Regions from separate parts of the Micromonospora sp. NPDC003197 genome, predicted to be linked through region 1. Evidence: riboswitches for the same ligand, from Rfam matches in the RefSeq annotation. Region 1 holds a riboswitch; the other holds the start of a gene.
What was found. Region 1 has a riboswitch for thiamine pyrophosphate ahead of ACWDV4_RS17560 (ECF transporter S component). Riboswitches for the same ligand answer to the same signal wherever they lie in the genome.
Positions count from the first base shown of each region.

Region 2: it holds a riboswitch for thiamine pyrophosphate, as region 1 does, so the genes downstream of both, thiE (thiamine phosphate synthase) here and ACWDV4_RS17560 (ECF transporter S component) in region 1, are expected to answer to the same signal.

Region 1 is NZ_JBSFTE010000014.1:81,179-88,854, forward strand. It holds gene ACWDV4_RS17545 (NAD(P)-dependent oxidoreductase) at 1-65, shown strand, start outside; gene ACWDV4_RS17550 (energy-coupling factor transporter transmembrane component T family protein) at 86-850, opposite strand; gene ACWDV4_RS17555 (ABC transporter ATP-binding protein) at 883-2,466, opposite strand; gene ACWDV4_RS17560 (ECF transporter S component) at 2,590-3,180, opposite strand; TPP riboswitch at 3,256-3,361, opposite strand; gene ACWDV4_RS17565 (permease) at 3,582-4,610, shown strand; gene ACWDV4_RS17570 (TIGR03943 family putative permease subunit) at 4,607-5,383, shown strand; gene ACWDV4_RS17575 (P1 family peptidase) at 5,415-6,458, shown strand; gene ACWDV4_RS17580 (sugar isomerase domain-containing protein) at 6,621-7,370, shown strand; gene ACWDV4_RS17585 (DUF6328 family protein) at 7,585-7,676, shown strand, end outside.
Region 2 is NZ_JBSFTE010000033.1:36,007-43,682, forward strand. It holds gene ACWDV4_RS26975 (ABC-F family ATP-binding cassette domain-containing protein) at 1-1,228, shown strand, start outside; partial or broken gene ACWDV4_RS26980 (MerR family DNA-binding transcriptional regulator) at 1,325-1,432, shown strand; gene ACWDV4_RS26985 (aldo/keto reductase) at 1,609-2,553, shown strand; TPP riboswitch at 2,750-2,860, shown strand; gene thiE (thiamine phosphate synthase) at 2,855-3,481, shown strand; gene thiO (glycine oxidase ThiO) at 3,475-4,596, shown strand; gene thiS (sulfur carrier protein ThiS) at 4,631-4,831, shown strand; gene ACWDV4_RS27005 (thiazole synthase) at 4,918-5,700, shown strand; gene ACWDV4_RS27010 (thiamine phosphate synthase) at 5,697-6,374, shown strand; gene thiD (bifunctional hydroxymethylpyrimidine kinase/phosphomethylpyrimidine kinase) at 6,371-7,177, shown strand; gene thiC (phosphomethylpyrimidine synthase ThiC) at 7,210-7,676, shown strand, end outside.

The sequences.
Region 1 (7,676 bases):
TTGCCGTGCTCGACGAGATCGAGTCGCCCCGGCATCACCGTACCCGGGTCTCGGTCTTCGACTGAGTGATGCGTGTGGGTGCGCGCTATCCGATGAGTGGTTGGAACGTACCCAGCAGGATGCTGACGGCGAGCGCGGCTCCGGCCAGGATTGCCGCCCCGACGATCAACGCCGTGTCGGCAGCGGTGAAGCGCTGCTGGCGGGCGTTGGTCCGGGGCGTACCGGCGTCGAAGCCGCGCGCGTCCATCGCGGTGGCCAGCCGGGTGCCCCGCCGGATCGCGCCGACCAGCAGGGCGAAGGCGGTCGACACGAACAGCCGTAGCTTCGCCACCGGGTTACGGCCGGCGTCCACGCCACGCGCCCGGCGGGCCATGCTGATCATCTGCCACTCCGCCGCCAGCAGCGGCACCAGCCGGAACGCCGCCAAGGCACCGATCGCGAAGCGGGCCGGTGCCTTGGCGTTCTGGATCAACGCGTCGGCCAGGTCGGTCGGATCGGTGGTGGCGAAGACCAGTACGCCGGGCAGAGCCACCGCGACCATGCGTAGGGCCAGTCCCAGGGCGGTGGCGAGGACACCCGTGGTGACCACGATCGGTCCGGCGGTGACCAGGATCGGGCCGGTACGTTCGGCGGCGAAGAGCACCATCGTCAGCACGATGCCCAGCGCGCTGGCCAGTACCGGCCAGGACCGTCGGGCCAGCGTGCCGTAGCGGATACCGAACAGCGGCAGTACCGCCAGCTCGATCGCGATGGCCACCGCCGGAGCGACCGGGTCGACCGTGGCGATCAGGGTGAACGAGAAGAGCAGCGCGGCGGCGAGCTTGGCGACCGGGTTACGTCGGGCCAGCATGGCGTTGGTCGCCGCGATCGGGGGAGCGGGATTCACGATGCGCCCCCGGCGGTCGGCGGGTCCTGGGTGGCCCGGTCCAGCGATACGGTCCGGTCCAGCGACGGCGTGGCCCGGTCCAGCGACGGCGTGGCCCGGTCCAGCGTTATGGTCCGGTCGGCCAGTGCGGCGACGAAGTCAGCGTCGTGGGTGACGGTGACCAGGCCGTGCCCGGCGTCGCGCAGTTCGGCGAGCAGCTCCACCAGCTCGATCCAGGTACGTCGGTCCTGGCCGAAGGTGGGCTCGTCCAGGACGAGCAGGTGGGGGGCGGTGGCCAGGGCGGTCGCCACGCTCAGCCGCCGGGCCTCACCCCCGGACAGGGTGTACGGATTGGCCCCGGCCAGCCGGTCCAGCCGGAGCCGGACCAGCAGTTCGTCCACCGTGGACTTGATGGCTGCGGTGGGTTGCCCGACCCGGCGGGGGCCCAACGCCAACTCGTCGAAGACAGTGCTGGTGACGAACTGGTGCTCCGGGTCCTGGAACACCGACCCGATCCGGCGGGCCAGTACGGGTGCCCGCCAGCGGTACGGCGCACTACCCTCTCGACCGGCCAGCTTGCCTTCCCGACCAGCCAGTCCGGGGGCAGCCACCACCCGTCCGGTGCCGGGTTTGAGTAGACCGCCCAGCAGCAGGGCCAGGGTGGACTTGCCCACGCCGTTGCGCCCCAGTACGGCCAGCGCCTCGCCGGCGCGTACCGTCAGGTCGGTGGCGGCCAGCCGAGGTGGCAGGCCGAGCTGTTCGGCGGTGAGCAGGAGTTCCCCGCCGGTCCTGCCGGCCCCGCCGGCAGTGCCGGTTGTGCTGGTCGTGCCGATAGCGCTGGTCGTGCCGATGGTCCGATGGGTCGGCATCGGTCGACCGGGGATCCAGACCCCCGCCTCGGCCAACGCCGCGCCGTGCGTGGCGAAGACCTCCTCGGGTGACCCGTCAGCGCGTACCCCGCCGCCCGGCTCCAACACCACCACCCGGTCGACCAGCGGCAGTGCCTCGGCGACCCGGTGTTCGACCAGGATCAGCGTGGTGTCCCGGTCCACCGCCCGAGCGATGGCGGTACGAACCAGATCCGCGCCGGCCGGATCGAGGTTGGCGGTCGGCTCGTCGAGCAGCAGCAGGCTCGGCCGCAACGCGAGCGTGCCGGCGAGGGCGAGTCGCTGCTGTTCGCCCCCGGAGAGCGCGGCAGTGGGCCGGTCCCGGGGGTAGGGAAACCCGACTCGGTGCAGTGCCTCGTCCACCCGGGGCCAGATCTCGTCGGCCGGTACGCCCCGGTTCTCCAGCCCGAACGCGACGTCGTCGCCGGATCGGGCCATCACCAGTTGGGTGGCCGGGTCCTGGAAGACGATGCCGACCCGTTCCCGCGCCTTGCGCGGGTCCAGCCCGTCGACCTCGACGGTGCCGGCCTGCTCCCCGGAGTCCTCGGCGAGCAGGCCGGCGAGCGCGGCGAGCAGGGTGCTCTTGCCGGCCCCCGATGGGCCCAGCAGCAGTACCCGCTCGCCGTGCTCGACGCGCAGGTCGACGTCGCGTACCGCCCAGGCTCGCCGCCCGGCGTGCCGCCAGCCGAACCCACGCAACTCGACCGCGCTCATGTCTCCTCCTCGCCCTCCCGCCCTCCTCGTTGATCAAGAGATTTACGTCATCTCAGGCCGCCCCGGCTGACGTAAATCTCTTGATCAACAGTGCTCAACGGTGATCGACGGTGATCAACAGTGCTAGATGGCGGTGCGTTCGCGGCCGGCGGGGAACCGGTCCAGTACCCCGGTCCGGGCCAGCGCTCGGGTCAGCAGCCAGCCACCGACCCCGGCGACCAGCGCCGCGCTGATGATGGTGGCCACCGCGTACGGGATTCGGTACGACCAGAGGTCGTACTTGGTGTTCCACACGAAGAAGTCGAACAGCGCTGCGCTCAGGCCGGTCATGGCCCCCGCGAGGATCGCCGTCGGCAGCTTGAACGAGCGGTAGCGCAGGGCGGCGAAGGCCAACTCCGCGCCGATACCCTGGACCAGGCCCTGCGGGATGACGGTACCGCTCCACTGGGTGCCCAGCAGGGCGGAGACGATCGCCGCCACGGTCTCGGTGTAGAGCGCCGCCCCCGGCTTGCGGATGATCAGGCCGCCCAACACCGCCGGCACCAACCAGATGCCATAGAGCAGGGACTGCGCGGGCGGGAAGAAGGCGAAGGCCGCGTCGGTGGCGCTCCAGACGTAGCCCCAGGCCCAGAAGACCACGCCGAACGCGACGGCGATGACCGAGGCGACGACGACGTCGACTGTACGCCACCGGTGGTTGTCGGGTTGTTTCATGTTTGCCTCCCAGTTCGTTGCGTGAACCAGGAGAAGACGCACGCCGTGCCCGTGTTTGGACGGACTACGGCGCGGCTGGAGGTATGACCGAACTCCCTGCGCTGGCATTACCCAGATCAGGTTCGAGGGTCTGCGGGTGTGACCCGCACTCTCAGCGCTGTGCGCTCCCCTGTCGGATATGAAGTTGTGTCGCAGACGCTAGCACCAGCCAGCACCGGGGCACAGGGGGCCAGTGCTGGTTGTGGTGGTGCCCACCCGGGTTCGGGTTAGGGTGAGCTGCCCGCCTGAGCATCGAGCGATGGCCGACACAACCACACTGGGCGAAGGGACTGACTGCCGTGACGGCCCCCGACCGTGCCCCCGCCGGTCGCGCCCCGACGGGCGACGAGATCGACTGGACGATGGATTCCACCCATCCCACGATCGCACCTGCCGACTCGCTGATCGCGCCGGCCGAACCGACCCGGCGTCTCCGTGGCGGGCGGGACTACTCGGTAGAGGTGCTGGCCGTACTGCTGATCCTGCTGGTGGTCTTCCGGGAACCGCTGGGCAACGCCATCTCCGACCCGCGCCTACAGACCTGGACCACGGTCTTCGTCTCGGTGCTGGTGCAGGCGGTGCCGTTCCTCGTCTTCGGCGTCGTGCTCTCCGCCGTGATCGCGGTCTTCGTACCCCGATCCTTCTGGGCCAAGGCGTTGCCGCGTCATCCGGCGCTGGCCGTACCGGTGGCGAGCTGCGCGGGCGTCGTGCTGCCCGGATGCGAGTGCGGGTCGGTGCCGATCGCCGGGTCGCTCATCCGGCGCGGAGTCACCCCGGCCGCCGCCCTGGCGTTCCTGCTCGCCGCCCCGGCGATCAACCCGATCGTGCTGGCCGCCACCGCGGTTGCCTTCCCGAACAATCCCGAGCTGGTCGCCGCGCGGGCCGGGGCGAGCCTGGTCGTCGCCATGGTCATGGGCTGGCTCTGGCTGCGCCTTGGGCGGACCGAGTGGATCAAGTTGCCGTACCGCCCCGACCTGGAGGACCGGTCGAAGGGGCGGGCGTTCTGGGCGGCGGTACGGCACGACGTCGTACACGCGGGTGGGTTCCTCGTTCTCGGCGCGATGGCCGCAGCCAGCATCAACGTGCTGGTGCCCGAACGCTGGTTGCAGACCCTCGCCGACCAGCCGGTGCTGTCGGTGTTGGCGCTCGCCGTACTGGCGGTGCTGCTGTCCATCTGTTCGGAGGCCGACGCCTTCGTGGCTGCCTCGCTGTCGCAGTTCTCGCTGACCGCGCGGCTGACGTTCCTGGTCGTCGGCCCGATGGTCGACCTCAAGCTGATCTCCATGCAGGCCGGCGTCTTCGGTCGCCGGTTCGCCTTCCGGTTCGCGCCGACGACCTTCGTCGTCGCGGTCCTGGTTTCCGTCGGGGTGGGAGCGGTGGTCCTGTCATGAACAAGCAGGCGCAGGCGGTCGTGCTGCTGCTGCTCGGTGGTTCGGTGATCAAGGCCAGCCTCACCGACATGTACCTGCGGTACGTCAAGGAAGGGCTGCGGCCGTTTCTGATCGCCGCCGGGATCCTGCTGGTGGTCGCCGCGGTGATGACCCTGGTGTACGACCTGCGCACCCCGGCCCGGCCCGCCAGCGCCGACGTGGACGACACGGACGGCCACGACCTGGGTGCCGGCGCCGACGGCCACGGGCACGACCACGGCGGTACGGGCCACCACGAACCCCGGATCGGCTGGCTGCTGATCCTGCCGGTGCTCGGTCTGCTGCTGGTTGCCCCACCCGCGCTCGGCTCGTTCGCGGCGAGCCAGGCCGGCACCGCCCTGACCAGTGAACAGACGACCTCCGACTATCCGCCGCTGCCCGAGGGCGACCCGGTGAAGGTCAGCCTGCTCGACTACGCCTCCCGGGCGCTGTTCGACAAGGGCGTGTCGCTCGGTGACCGGCGGGTGAAGCTCACCGGGTTCCTCGCCACCGGGCCGAACGGTGAGCCGATCCTGGCCCGCATGATTCTCTCCTGCTGCGCCGCCGACGGCCGTCCGATCAAGCTCGGCATGGCTGGCGATCCGCCCACTGGGCTGGCCCCGGACACCTGGGTGGAAGTGGTGGGCCGCTACACCGACCAGACCGGCACCGACCCGGTCAACGACGAGACCATCCCGTACCTGATGGTCGAGTCGTGGCAGCAGGTCACCCCGCCAAAGAACCCGTACGAGTAGTGGTCGGCGACGCGTCGGGGACAGGAGATCCATGGACCAGCCCAGCCGCCGTGCCCGCGACCTCGGGATCGTCGTCGGGCCACTCCCCACCGGGGCGCACAACGCGATCACCGACGTGCCCGGAGTGCTGGTCGGGCACACCACCCTCGACGATGGTGCCGACCTGCACACCGGGGTCACCGCCGTCGTACCGAGCCAACTCGGCCCCGGCCGGTGGACCCTGCCGGCCGCCGTGTACACCGGCAACGGTTACGGGAAACTCGTCGGCTCGACCCAGGTGGACGAACTCGGCGTACTGGAGTCACCGATCGTCCTGACCGCCACGCTGTCGGTGTTCCGGGCCGCCGACGCGCTGCTGAGTCACCTGATGGAGCGCCGACCGGACGGGGTGTCCTTCAACCCGCTGGTGGGTGAGACGAACGACGGACACCTCTCGGACATTCGCCGCCGCCCGATCACCGAAGAACACGTACTCGCCGCCATCACCGGGGCATCCGCCGGACTTCCGGCGGAGGGCTGCGTCGGGGCCGGCACCGGCACCACCGCCCTGGGCTTCAAGGCCGGCATCGGCACCTCCTCCAGGACGGTACGACTGGCCGAACGCTCGGCGACCGTGGGTGCCCTGGTCCAGGCCAACTTCGGCGGGGTGCTGACCGTCCTCGGCGTTCCGCTGCCGGTCGACGAGCTGGTCCCAGACGCCGATCGGACCGAGCCACCCGGCAACTCGTGCATGATCGTGGTCGCCACCGACGTACCCCTGGATGCCCGGCAGCTCGGCCGGGTGGCCCGGCGAGCGGTCTTCGCGATGGCCCGGGTCGGGGCGTCGTACAGCAACGGCAGCGGCGACTACGCGATCGCGTTCAGCACGGCACAGCCCGATCAGCCGCCGATCCCCGACGGGGAGATCGATCCGGTCTTCGCCGCTGTGCGCGACGCGGTCGAGGAGGCGCTGCTCAACTCGCTCTTCACCGCCGTCACCACCACCGGAGTTGCTGGTCGTACCAGTCACGCTGTTCCGCACCGAACCGTGATCCGGCGGATGTCCGCAGCTGGCCGACTCGGGGCAGGTGCCTGACTGCCAGCGGCGCGGCGACCACCGCACCCGGGTGCAACGCGTTGATCTAGTTGGTGCTCGTGTGTGACGGTAGTTCGGCATCCTGTCCTCGCAGGTTCGGGAAACGAATCCTCGCGCGGTCGGGAAACCAAAACAGCTGTACGAACAGAGGTCGGAGGACGCATGACACTCAGCGCCGAGGGCTACCTTTCGGTCGTCACCGAGACGATCGCCCGGGTCTCGACCGAGCAGCGGGACGCCGTACGCCAGGCCGCCGACCTGATCACCGAGACGTTGCGCGCTGACGGCGTGATCCACGCCTTCGGCACCGGGCACTCGGAGGCACTGGCGATGGAGATCGCCGGCCGGGCCGGGGGACTGGTCCCGACCAACCGGATCGCCCTGCGGGACGTGGTGCTCTACGGCGGCGAGCCGGCGAGCGTCCTCGGCCCGACGCTGGAACGGGACCCGGCAGCCGTCAAGCGCCTCTACGATCTCGCGCCGGTGGCACCGCAGGACATCTTCGTGGTGGCGTCCAACTCCGGGGTCAACGGATCGATCGTGGAGTTCGCCCTGCTGGTGAAGGAGCGCGGCCACAAGCTGATCGCGATCACCTCTCGGGATCACTCCTCCCAGGTGGACTCCCGCCATCCGTCCGGGCGAAAGCTCAGCGAGATCGCCGACGTGGTGTTGGACAACGGCGCCCCGTACGGGGACTCGACGCTGCCGTTGCCCGGCGGCGGTGCGGTCGGTGCGGTGTCGTCGATCACCGCCGCCCTGCTCGCCCAGCAGATCGTGGTGGAGGTGGTTGCTCGGCTGGTCGAGGCCGGCGAGACCCCGCCGGTCTACCTGTCGGCCAACATCCCGGCGGGTGACGCGCACAACAACGCGCTGGAGGAGCGGTACGCGGGCCGGATCCGACGCGGGGCCTGAGACCCCGCCGGTCGGTGGCGCTGGCTCTGGGTCTGCCTCGGCTCCGGTTCCGCCTTGGTGACCCGGTCATGCCCGTTCGACGTGCCGTTGTCGGCCATCCGATGTGCCAATCTGCGCGATCGCACGTTTTGCTGGCACGTCGGACGGGCAAACACCGCCGCGACCCCGGGTGGCTCGTACCGCCCGAACCGCCCCGGAGCCGGAGGTGACCAGCGTGTCGAAGGAGACTGACAGGCAGCGATGGCAGCGCAACTTCGCTGACCTGCTGCAGGAACTGCGGGTTGCCCAGACCGGTGTGCAGATCCT
Region 2 (7,676 bases), on a different contig from region 1:
GTCGACGATCGTGCTCGGCCTGCCGTGGGAACAGACCCGGCACCGTCCGGTACGCACCCTCTCCGGGGGGCAGCAGAAGCGGTTCGCACTGGAGTTGCTGCTACGCGGTGCGGACGAGGTGCTGCTCCTCGACGAGCCGGACAACTTCCTCGACGTACCCGGTAAGCGGTGGCTGGAGGGCCGGCTGCGCGAGTCGTCGAAGTCGGTGCTCTACGTCTCGCACGATCGGGAACTGTTGGCCCAGACCTCCGACCGGGTGGTGGCGGTGGAGGGCGGTAGCGCCTGGGTGCATCCGGGCAGTTTCGCCACCTGGTACGAAGCGCGGGTGGCCCGACACGGCCGCCTCGAAGAACAGCGCAAACGGTGGGACGAGGAGCATCAGAAGCTGCGTGAACTGATGCTGATGTACAAGCAGAAGGCTGCCTACAACTCTGACATGGCCTCGCGATACCAGTCGGCGCAGACCCGGCTGCGCAAGTTCGAGGAGGCGGGGCCGCCACCACTGCCGCCGAAGGACCAAGCCATCCGGATGCGGCTGAGCGGTGGCCGTACCGGCAAGCGCGCGGTGATGTGCGAGCAGTTGGAACTGGACGGCCTGACCTACCCGTTCGACCTGGAACTCTGGTACGGCGACCGGGTGGCGGTGCTCGGGGCGAACGGAACGGGCAAGTCGCACTTCCTGCGGCTGCTGGCCCGGGGTGGCACCGATCCGGACCCGGCCAATGTGTTGCTCGCCGGTGGGTTGGACCTGACCCCGGTTCGGCACGACGGTGTGGCCCGGCTGGGGGCCCGGGTCCGCCCCGGGCACTTCTCGCAGACCCACGACCGGCCGGAGTTGATGGACAAGACGCTGGTGGAGGTGCTCTGGCGCGGGGACGATCATCGAGCCGGAATGGATCGGCATGCCGCCATGGCCGCGCTGAGCCGGTACGAGCTGGCCGGCCAGGGGGACCAGCGGTTCGGGTCCCTCTCCGGTGGGCAGCAGGCACGCTTCCTCGTGCTGCTGTTGGAACTTTCCGGGGCGACCCTGCTGTTACTCGACGAGCCCACCGACAACCTGGACCTGGCGTCGGCAGAAGCCCTTGAGGAGGGGCTGCGGATGTTCGAGGGGACCGTGATCGCGGTTACCCACGACCGGTGGTTCACCCGCTCGTTCGACCGGTTCGTGCTCTTCCAGGGCGATGGCGAGGTGGTGGAGACCCCCGAGCCGGTCTGGGACGTTGGCTGAGCGGGCCTCTGCGGCCGGCGTCCTTGACCTTCCCCTCGGGGGAAGCCACAGCATCGTCAGCACCGGCCCAGGTGACCGGGGCGAGGAGGAGCGGAGATGCCGCAACTGCTGACGATCGGGGCGTTCGCCCGGTCCGCGCGACTGTCGCCGAAGGCGTTGCGGCTATACGACGAACTCGGGTTGCTGCGGCCAGCTGCGGTGAACGCCCGGTACCCCGTCGAGCCGCCGTTACCAACCCCGGGGGCGAGCGCGAACGAGCGTGGTCGACCGGGGTTTGTTCCGTCGCGATGAGGTGATGAGCTTCGGCGCGACACGGTCGGCTGCGGCAGAGGCCCGGCGGCGGTGCGGCGAGGCGGCATAGGGTTGATCACGTGACTGAGATGACCTATCGCCGGCTCGGCAACTCCGGACTCGTGGTGTCCGTGGTGGGCGTCGGCTGCAACAACTTTGGCCGCAAGCTGGACCTCGACGGCACCCGGGCCGTCGTTGACGCCGCGCTGGACGCGGGGATCAACTTCTTCGACACCGCCGACATCTACGGTGAACCGCAGGGCGGCTCGGAGGAGCAGCTCGGTGCAGCCCTGCGGGGCCGCCGCGACGACGTGGTGGTGGCGACCAAGTTCGGCATGGACATGTCCGGGATGAACGGGCCGGACCATGGGGCCCGGGGGGCCCGGCGCTACATCGCGCGGGCGGTGGAGGCGTCACTGCGCCGGCTGGGCACCGACTACATCGACCTCTATCAGATGCATGAGCCGGACCCGGGCACCCCGATCGAGGAGACCCTGTCCGCGCTGGACGATCTCGTCCGGGCCGGCAAGGTGCGCTACCTCGGTAACTCCAACTTCGCCGGTTGGCAGATCGCGGACGCGGCCTGGGTCGCTCGGACCAAGGGCCTGACCCCGTTCGTCAGCGCGCAGAACCTGTACAGCCTGCTCCAGCGGGAGGTGGAGCAGGAGGTCGTACCGGCCTGCGAGCGCTTCGGCCTGGGTCTGCTGCCGTTCTTCCCGCTGGCCAACGGGCTGCTCACCGGCAAGTACAAGCGCAACGAACAGCCGCCGGCGGGCAGCCGGTTGGCCGGGGGCGGACGGTACGCCGAGCGTCTGGCCGCAGCGCCGTGGGACACCATCGAGGCGATCGAGAAGTACGCCGCCGAGCGTGGGCTCACCATGCTCCAGGTGGCGATCGGCGGCCTGGCCGCCCAGCCGGCGGTCACCTCGGTGATCGCCGGAGCCACCACGCCCGATCAGGTGCGGGCCAACGCCGCCGCCGGGTCCTGGCAGCCGTCCACCGAGGATCTGGCCGACCTGAACGCTCTCTTCTGAGTCGACTGACGCTCTCTTCTGGGCCGTTTGGTCGTTCTCTTCTGGGCCGTTTCCATATCGCACGATCAGCTGGGTGATAGCTGGACAACCAGGCACGTCGCGTCGTTGTCAATCGACGTGCCTGGTTGTCTTTCGGTGCAGGTATGCCCGGTCACCTCTCTTTACTTGAGGTCGCCAACGTCGTAGCCTCGGCAAGGAAGTAACCCACGGGAGCCCGGTGGACCGGGCTGAGAGGGGGGCTGGCGAGCCCCCGACCGTCGAACCTGATCCGGGTAATGCCGGCGCAGGGAGGAGTGTTGCCGTGTTGTCCTTGGGACGACTGCATCTTGTCACCGACACCCGGCCCGGGCGTGATCCGCTTACCGTCGTCCGGGCTGCACTTTCGGCGGCCGGTCCGGATCTCGTGGTGCAGGTCCGGGTCGAGGACACCGCCAGCGACCGGGAAGCGTACGAGCTGACGGTCCGAGTCATCGAAATGTGCGCCGAGGCGGGGGCGCTTTGCCTGGTCAACGACCGGTTGCATGTCGCGCTGGCGGTGGGGGCGGCAGGTGGACACGTCGGGGCCGAGGACCTGCCAGTGGCCGCCGCCCGGCGGGTGCTCGGACCAGCCGCCGTGCTCGGTGCCACCGCCCGGGACCCGGATGCGGCTCTCCGGGCGGTGGTGGCCGGGGCCAGCTATCTCGGCGTCGGTCCGTGCCACGCCACCACGACGAAGGATGGTCTACCACCGCCGATCGGCCCGGCCGGCGTACGGACGGTGGCGGCGGCGGTGGACGTCCCGGTTGTCGCGATCGGGGGCGTCACCGTCGAACGGGTACCCGAATTGCTGGCCGCTGGCGCGTACGGGGTCGCGGTGGTCGGGGCAGTCTCTTCCGCGGCTGATCCGGCACGTGTCGTCGCCACGCTGCTCGGGGCACTCGCATGTTAGGAAGGGCCCCTTTTACACCAGAAACCGATAACAAGGGGCCCTTCCTTTCAGATGTGGCGGTGGTGGGGGGCGGGCCGATTGGGCTGGCCATCGCGTGGCGGTGTGCCATGCGCGGGATGCGGGTGACGGTCTACGATCCGGAGTCCGGGTCAGGTGCGTCGGGGGTGGCCGCCGGCATGCTCGCCCCAGTCACCGAGGCGTACTTTGGTGAGAGGGAGTCGACTCGGCTGATGACCGAGTCAGCCGCCCGGTGGCCCGGATTTGCCGCCGAACTCGCCGAACTGTCCGGGTTGGACGTCGGCTATCGCACGGAGGGCACCCTGGTCGTCGGGCTTTCCCCGGACGACCTGGCCGAGGCACAGCGGCTCTGGTCGTACCAGCATGGCCTCGGGCTGCCGATCACGCCGCTGCGCCCGGCGCAGTTGCGCGACCGCGAGCCGCTGCTCACCCCCGTCGTACGCGGTGGGGCGCACGCACCCGACGACCACCAGGTCGATCCCCGGCGCCTGGTCGCCGCACTTCGGATCGTCGCGGGTAAGGCCGGGGTGTCGTTCGTTCCGACCACTGTTACCGATCTGTCCACTGTTTCCGCATCGGTCGTGGTGGTGGCGGCCGGCTGCGGTACGGCGGCGCTGACCGGGCTGCCGGTTCGGCCGGTGAAGGGGCAGATTCTCCGACTGCGCGCACCCGGTGGCGGCGCGCCGGGCATCCGGCATGTGATCCGGGGGTACGCCCACAGTCGGTCGGTCTATCTCGTACCGCGTGCCGACGGCGAGGTGGTGGTCGGTGCGACGGTCGAGGAACGAACCGATGCGACGGTCACGGCCGGAGCAGTGCTGGACCTGCTCCGGGCGGCGACCGACCTGGTGCCGGGGATCGCCGAGTACGAGCTGGTGGAGGCACGGGTCGGGTGGCGGCCCGGTACGCCGGACAACGCCCCGATTCTCGGGCCGCTGCCGGACCGGCCGGCGGTGGTGGTGGCGACCGGGCACTACCGGCACGGCATCCTGCTCACCCCGATGACCGCCGAACTGATCGCCGAGCTGCTGATGACCGGCGTACCGGCCCGGGTGCTGGGGCCGTTCCTGCCGGGCCGTTTCGTAGCCGCTGCCTGAGTAGGTGGCGGGCTGATCGGGAGTGGGGTACGTGATGGAGCTGATCGTGAACGGCGAGGGGCGGACGGTTTCCGCCGACGCGACCGTGGCCGAGTTGGTGGCGGAGTTGACGGCGCCGCCCCGCGGGGTGGCGGTCGCGGTCAACGGCGAGGTGGTGCCTCGGGCGGGATGGCCGGTCACGGTGCTGTGCGCCGGTGACCGGGTCGAGGTGCTGACTGCGGCCCAGGGCGGGTGACCGGAGTGGGCGCGACGGAGACGGTGGCGGTCGGGGTGAGCGCGACGGAGACGACGGCGGTCGGAGTGACTGCGACGAAGGCTGCGGTGACCGGGGGCGACCGGTTTCGACTCGGCGGGGAGACCTTCGGCTCCAGGCTGATCCTTGGCACCGGCGGGACATCCAGTCTGTCCGCGCTGGCGGCGGCAATCCACGCCGCCGGTACCGAACTGGTGACCGTGGCGTTGCGTCGGGTCGACACCGCTGCCACGATGCGCGGTGGCCTGCTGGAGTTGCTGGACCGGTGTGGGGTGCGGGTACTGCCGAACACGGCTGGCTGTTACACCGCGACCGAGGCGGTCAAGACGGCCCACCTGGCCCGCGAGGCGTTCGGTACCTCGTGGGTGAAGCTGGAGGTGATCGGCGACGAGCGCACGCTGCTGCCCGACGGGGTGGAGTTGCTGCGAGCGGCCGAGCAGCTGGTGGATGACGGTTTCACCGTGTTGCCGTACACCTCGGACGATCCGGTGCTGGCCCGCCGGCTGGCGGACCTGGGCTGCGCTGCCGTCATGCCGGCTGGGGCTCCGATCGGTTCGGGGTTGGGCATCACCAACCCGCACCACATCCGGCTGATCCGGCAGAGCGTCGACGTGCCGGTGATTCTCGACGCGGGGATTGGGACCGCGTCCGACGCCGCGTTGGCGATGGAACTGGGTTGTGACGCGGTGCTGCTGGCCAGTGCGGTCACCCGGGCCGCCGACCCGGCCCAGATGGCGACGGCGATGCGGCTTGCGGTCGAGGCGGGCCGGTTGGCGGCCGGGGCGGGCCGGATTCCCCGCCGATTCCACGCGTTGGCCTCCACCCCGGACGAGGGGCGGCCGGAGCTGTGAACCGGCGCGATTCCGGCGTACCGACGGGTGTACTGCTCTTCACCGACCGCGGGCAAGCCAGCCAGCCGCTGACGGAGGTGGTCCGTGCGGCGGTGGCGGGTGGTGTCCGGTGGGTGGTGCTGCGGGAGCGGGACCTGTCACCCGTCGAACGGGCCCGACTCGCTGACCAACTGCGGACGATCCTCGACGGCGTGGCCGGCGAGTTGATCGTCGCCGGTCCGGATCCGCTCGGCGGGGCCGCCGTGCATCTGTCGGCCACCGGGTGGGTGGATCCGCCGGCAGTAGGTCTGCCCGTAGTGGGGCCGGGGGCCGGTACGGCGTCCCGGCTGGTCGGCCGGTCCTGCCATGACTCGACCGAACTGGATCGGCTCACCACTGAGGACTACGTGACACTGTCACCGGTCTTTCCGAGCCGATCCAAGCCCGGGTACGGCCCACCCCTGCTGCCGGCCGGCTTGGCCCGGCTGGCTCGGCGTACCCGGGTGCCGGTCTTCGCGCTCGGTGGGGTGACCTCGCCGGACCAGGTCGTGGCGTGTCGGGCAGCGGGTGCGGCCGGGGTGGCGGTGATGGGCGCGGTGATGCGGGCCGACGATCCGACCGGCGTGGTTCGAGCCCTGGTCGACGCGGTCGCGGCGCCGATGGTCGATGCGGTCCGGGTGGGGGTGGGTCGATGACGCCCCCGGTGGTGCTCACCATCGCGGGATCGGATCCCGGGGCGGGTGCCGGGATCCAGGCCGACCTGAAGGTCTGTGCCGCGCTCGGGGTGTACGGCACGTCGGTGGTTACCGCCACCACCGCACAGAACACCCTCGGGGTCTTCGGGGCCCATCCGGTCCGGCCCGACGTGGTGACCGCACAGCTCGATGCGGTGCTGGCGGACTTCTCGGTGCGGGCGGTCAAGACTGGCATGCTCGATACCGCGGAGATCGCGTCCGTGGTGGCGGCCCGGGCCCGGGCCGGTCTGCTGCCCAATCTGGTGGTCGATCCGGTGCTGGTCTCGACCAGCGGGCACCGGCTCGGTGTGGTCGGCGCGGTGGAGCCGTTGCTGCCGTACGCGCTGGTGGCCACGCCCAACTGCGCGGAGGCCGCCGCGATCGTGGGGCGACCGGTGACGACCCCGACCGAGATGGCGGCTGCGGCGCGGCAGATTGCCGCTGGTGGCCCCCGGTACGTGGTGGTGACCGGCGGCGACCGGTCTGCCGGGTCGGAGGCGGTCGACGTGTTGTGGACCGGGGCGGAGATCCAGGTGCTGGCCGGGCCCCGGGTCGACACCGTACACACCCATGGCACCGGTTGCTCGTTCTCGGCCGCACTCACCGTACGGCTCGCCTTGGGTGACCCGGTTCCCGAGGCGGTGCGCTTCGCCAAGTCCTACGTTGCTGCGGCACTCGCCGGTGCCCGGGACTGGCGTCTGGGCGGGGGCCGGGGCCCACTGGACCACTTCGGATGGAACCGACCAATGGTCGGCGATGGCTGACGTCGATGCCGAACAGCAGCAGGAGGTAGCTCGTGGAAGCTCGTCGCAAGGTGTACGTCCAGGGGCCGCGGCCGGATATCCGGGTGCCGTTCACCGAGGTGATGCTCGCCGGGGACGAGCCGCCGGTGCGGCTCTACGACACCTCCGGGCCGGGGGCAGACCCGGAGGTCGGTCTGCCACCGATGCGCGCGCAGTGGATCGTGGAGCGGGCCGACATCGCACCGGTACGAGGAGGTGGTACCCCCCTGGCCGGGGTCGACGGCCGTCGGCCCACTCAACTCGCCTATGCCCGAGCTGGTCTGGTCACGTCGGAGATGGAGTTCGTCGCGCTGCGGGAGAACCTGCCGGTCGAGTTGGTACGGGCGGAGATTGCCGCCGGTCGGGCGGTGCTGCCGGTGAACGTGAACCATCCCGAGTCCGAGCCGATGGTCATCGGCAACCGGTTCCTGGTGAAGGTCAACGCCAACATTGGCACCTCGTTGGTGACCTCCTCGGTGGC